Regions from separate parts of the Tatumella sp. JGM94 genome, predicted to be linked through region 2. Evidence: predicted binding sites of a transcription regulator. Region 2 holds the regulator's gene; the other holds the start of a gene.
The links. The regulator PurR, encoded in region 2, represses purine synthesis genes. The targets are predictions, from matches to a motif close to CANGCAAACGTTTGCNTG.

Region 1: cvpA (colicin V production protein) is a predicted target of PurR. The motif match lies at 1,224-1,241, and genes of this name have one in related genera.

The regions. Positions count from the first base shown of each region.
Region 1 is NZ_JAERJN010000002.1:141,623-143,829, reverse strand. Features, by position in the region: gene purF (amidophosphoribosyltransferase) at 1-637, opposite strand, end outside; gene cvpA (colicin V production protein) at 674-1,162, opposite strand; gene dedD (cell division protein DedD) at 1,378-2,196, opposite strand; gene folC (bifunctional tetrahydrofolate synthase/dihydrofolate synthase) at 2,186-2,207, opposite strand, start outside.
Region 2 is NZ_JAERJN010000007.1:134,589-136,795, reverse strand. Features, by position in the region: gene JK216_RS07230 (C40 family peptidase) at 1-247, shown strand, start outside; gene JK216_RS07225 (YnhF family membrane protein) at 537-626, opposite strand; gene purR (HTH-type transcriptional repressor PurR) at 899-1,924, shown strand; gene punR (DNA-binding transcriptional activator PunR) at 1,921-2,207, opposite strand, start outside.

The sequences.
Region 1 (2,207 bases), on a different contig from region 2:
CCACACTCTCAGAGGCGACCATATATTCTGTGCGCTGATCAGGTAATACCCGTTTACCCAGAACCAGAGGACGAATACCGTTAGGATCACGGAAAGCAACCATGCCATGGCCGATGATCATGGAGACGACGGCATAAGCACCACGTACCTGTTTATGCAGTGACTCTACCGCTGCAAAAATATTGTCTGCCGATAACGGATAGTCCTGGAAACGGTCCAGTTCCTGGGCAAAGACATTCAGTAAGACTTCAGAGTCTGAGGTGGTATTCACATGGCGGCGCCCGTGTTCAAACAACCGGGAACGCAATTCATGGGCGTTAGTCAGATTTCCGTTATGGGCCAGGGTGATGCCATAAGGAGAGTTTACGTAAAAAGGCTGGGCTTCCGAGGCACTAGAGCTTCCTGCTGTCGGGTAACGAACATGGCCAATCCCCATATTCCCCTGTAGGCGCTGCATATGACGTGCTTCAAACACATCGCTCACCAGTCCGTTTGCTTTTCGCAGGCGAAAGCAATTCATTGCATCAATGGTACAGATACCGGCAGCATCCTGACCGCGGTGCTGTAATACAGTTAATGCATCATAGATAGACTGGTTGACCGGCAGAAATCCGGTGATACCGACAATACCGCACATGTTGTCATTTCCTCATTAAGCCACATCCCCCCGCTGTTATGGCCGGGGTAAAAAACTCGACGTGCTCTGTAAATAGTCAAAAAACCATCTGATGATGTAGCTAAACTGCGGAACCAGCTGCGATTGTGTCCAGTCAGTACTTTTGGAAAAACCCGTGAATGTATCGAGGAAAAAAAGAATTGCCGATACAATCAGCACCCCTCTTAACGCGCCAAAACAGACACCCAGTACCCTGTCCGTGCCGGACAATCCGGTCTTTTCGACCAGAGATCCAATCACGTAATTCACTATAGCTCCGACAATCAGCGTCGCGATAAATAACGCGGCAATTGCTACACCATTACGAACCATGGGCTCTTCAAACCCGGTAAACCAGACCGCAAGATAGGAAAAATAATGGCTGGCAACAAAAAAAGCACATCCCCAGGTGACTAAAGATAAGGCTTCACGCACAAATCCTCTGATCAGGCTAACTAACGCTGAAAATCCGACTATCCCGATAATGACGTAATCAATCCAGTTCATGAGCTCTTCCGCTGCAACATTTATCCTTTCTGCAATCGGTTCGGGGCGCATTTTAACAGAAAAAGAAAACGTTTGCGTAGCGTTTTCCCCCGACGGCAGAGAAAAAGGGCAATGAAAATTTCGTTTCATTGCCCTGACAATAACAACTAACTAACCATATGTTTTATATGGAGATATACAAAAAACTGCCCAATTTACTGATCAGATACTGTCTGTCAGCGGGCAGAATAAGGCCTGACAACACCACTCAGACCGGTTTTGCTCTTCAGCGCTGCCAGCTGCGACTGCAGACGGCTTTTCGAACTGTCCGGCCCGACCAGAATACGGTTTAACTGGCCCTGTACCGGGGTCGCCGGCAGAGAGTAAGCGCGGAATCCGGCACTGCGCAGTTCGCTGACTATTTCACTGGTTCTGGCAGCATTTTTTAAGGCGCCCAACTGAATAACATACGCCTGTCCTGCCGGCGTTTCTGCTGTATTACTGGTTCCGCTAACCGGTGCGGGTGCGGAAGACTGATCATTCAATGCCTGAAGTGCACGCTGGCGTTCCTGTTCAGCCCGCAGCTGCCGTGCTTTTTCTGCGGCATCACTGGCCTGACGCTGTGCCCTGGCCTGAGCCTTAGCTTCACTGGCTTCACGCTCTGCCTGCTGACGCACTAAACGATCCTGCTTCTGGCGTGCGGCCTCCTGCTGTTGCAGGGCAGCACTGGCAGCCTGCGAGCTTTGTATCTGAGCCGGGGCGGCAGGTACCGGAGCTGTAACCTGAGGCTGTGCTGCCACTGGCTGAGTGCCGGTTCCGCTGGCAGCAGTATTGCCGGACACCGGTGCCGGGGCCGGCTGTCCACTCAGAGGCTGAGTGACCGGAGGCACCAGATCATTGTCCTGCTGATCACCGGGCTTAGGCACTAGCGGAATTGAAGCAAATTCCTCTTTATAGTGCTTTTTCTTACCATCCAGCAGGCCCGGCAGGACTATCACTCCGACAGCCACCAGAATAATGGTGCCGACTAAACGATTCTGAAATTTACTCGCCACGTCCTCCCTCC
Region 2 (2,207 bases):
TGAAATGTACCATCTGCGTGATGCTGCACCGGTTAAACGCAACGATCTTGAGAAAGGTGATCTGGTATTCTTCCGTATCCACCGTGGCGGTGCGGCTGATCATGTGGGCGTTTATCTGGGCAATGGGAAATTCATTCAGTCACCACGCACCGGCAAGGATATCCAGATCAGCGCACTGAGTAACGAGTACTGGCAACAGCATTATATTGGTGCACGGCGGGTCGTAACCCCGAGCACAGTCCGCTAGTCTCCGCCCAGAGACTGAAAATCCCCCCCTGAATATCGCAGCACCGGTATTCAGGGGGGGATTTATGTCCGCTAACGCGGTGATTCCGTCAGGATCAGTAATACATAATATCTGAATAAATACACTTCCCTTAATACTGTAAAAAAATTCGTGCCCCGTAAAATAAAAAGCCGATACCCGCAACACGCCGGGTATCGGCTTCTCTGTCAGTAATGCTGCTTGCTACCCTTACTTTCCGGCTTTATACGTGCCTTTAGCGGGTAAACAGCCCTCTGCCGGTGCGAATACATTAATGCAGTATTGCGGTGAAACTGAACGTCGCAATCATCAGTAATGCAACGATAGTGGTGGTCAGCGCCAGCTTTAAATCCGTATCCATGACAGCTCCTATAGACACATAAAGTACAGGGTAATTATTATATTCCCACACTACTGCGCAAAAATCTCGTTTTATTCGCACAGCCTTGTTAGAATTACCGCTCTTTGTTGCGCAACCTTCCCTGTTTCCCCTTGTAAGGCACAGGCTTTTTTTACAGGTAATCCTTTACGGCCCCTCCTGGCAGCATCATTAGCGGCCTGATAAAACTGTAAAAACGCAAACGATTAACACACTTAAAATCAATAATTTAAAACACCAGGAGTTCTCAAGGAATGGCAACAATTAAAGATGTGGCGAAACGCGCCGGAGTCTCTACCACCACCGTTTCTCATGTCATTAATCAGACCCGTTTTGTTGCGGAAACGACCCGCAAAGCGGTTTGGGAAGCGATTAAAGAGTTGCATTACTCTCCCAGTGCCGTCGCCAGAAGTCTGAAGGTGAATAACACTAAGACGCTTGGTCTGCTGTCGACGTCTCTCGAAGCACCTTATTTCGCCGAGATTGTGGAAGCTATCGAAAAAAAATGTTTCGAACATGGCTATACCCTGATTCTGGGCAATGCGCATAACGACTTGCAGAAACAACGCGCTTATTTATCGATGATGGCGCGCAAACGTGTCGACGGGCTGCTGGTATTGTGTGCCGAATATCCACAGGAGTTGCTGGATATGCTGGAGGAGAACCGTAATATCCCAATGGTCGTTATGGACTGGGGAATGTCCCGTGGTGATTTTACTGATACCGTACTGGACAATGCTTTCCGTGGCGGTTACATGGCTGGCCGTTATCTGATTGAGCGCGGGCACCGTGATATCGGTTGTATTCCCGGCCAGATGGAGCGTAATACGGGAGGCGGCAGGCTGGCAGGATTTCTTAAAGCACTGGAGGAGGCAGGTATTACCCATTGTGAAGAATGGACTGTGCAGGGAGACTTTGAACCCGAATCCGGTTACCTGGCAATGCAAAAAATACTCGCTCAGCCGCGATTACCCACGGCGGTATTCTGTGGCGGCGATATTATGGCGATGGGGGCAATTTGTGCTGCCGATGAACAGGGCCTGCGTGTGCCACAGGATATATCGATCATTGGTTACGATAACGTGCGCAACGCGCGGTATTTTACCCCTGCCCTGACCACTATTCACCAGCCGAAAAGTGAGCTGGGCGAGAAAGCGCTGGATATGCTGCTGGATCGTATTGTGAATAAACGCGAAGAGCCGCAAACCATAGAAGTATACCCGTCACTGATTGAAAGACGATCGGTGGCCGATGGTCCGTTCCACGATTACCGTCGTTAACTACCGGTTTCACTCAGCCATTCCTGGTTAAGTGTCTGCGTATCACCAAGGTACTCAAGGAGCCAGCGTAATGCCGGAGAGCTTCTCTCTTCCGCCCAGCTGACGCAGCAGGGGCTTTCCGGAAACGGTGACGGCAGAGGAAGTTCCCTGACTTCTCCGACGTCCAGCAGTGGTCTGGCGAGATGCCCCGGTACCATAGCAACACATAATCCTGCCCTGACACAATCCAGCCCCGTTTGCCAGTCCGGTACCGTCATCCGCTGCTGGTTATCCAGGGTCCAGG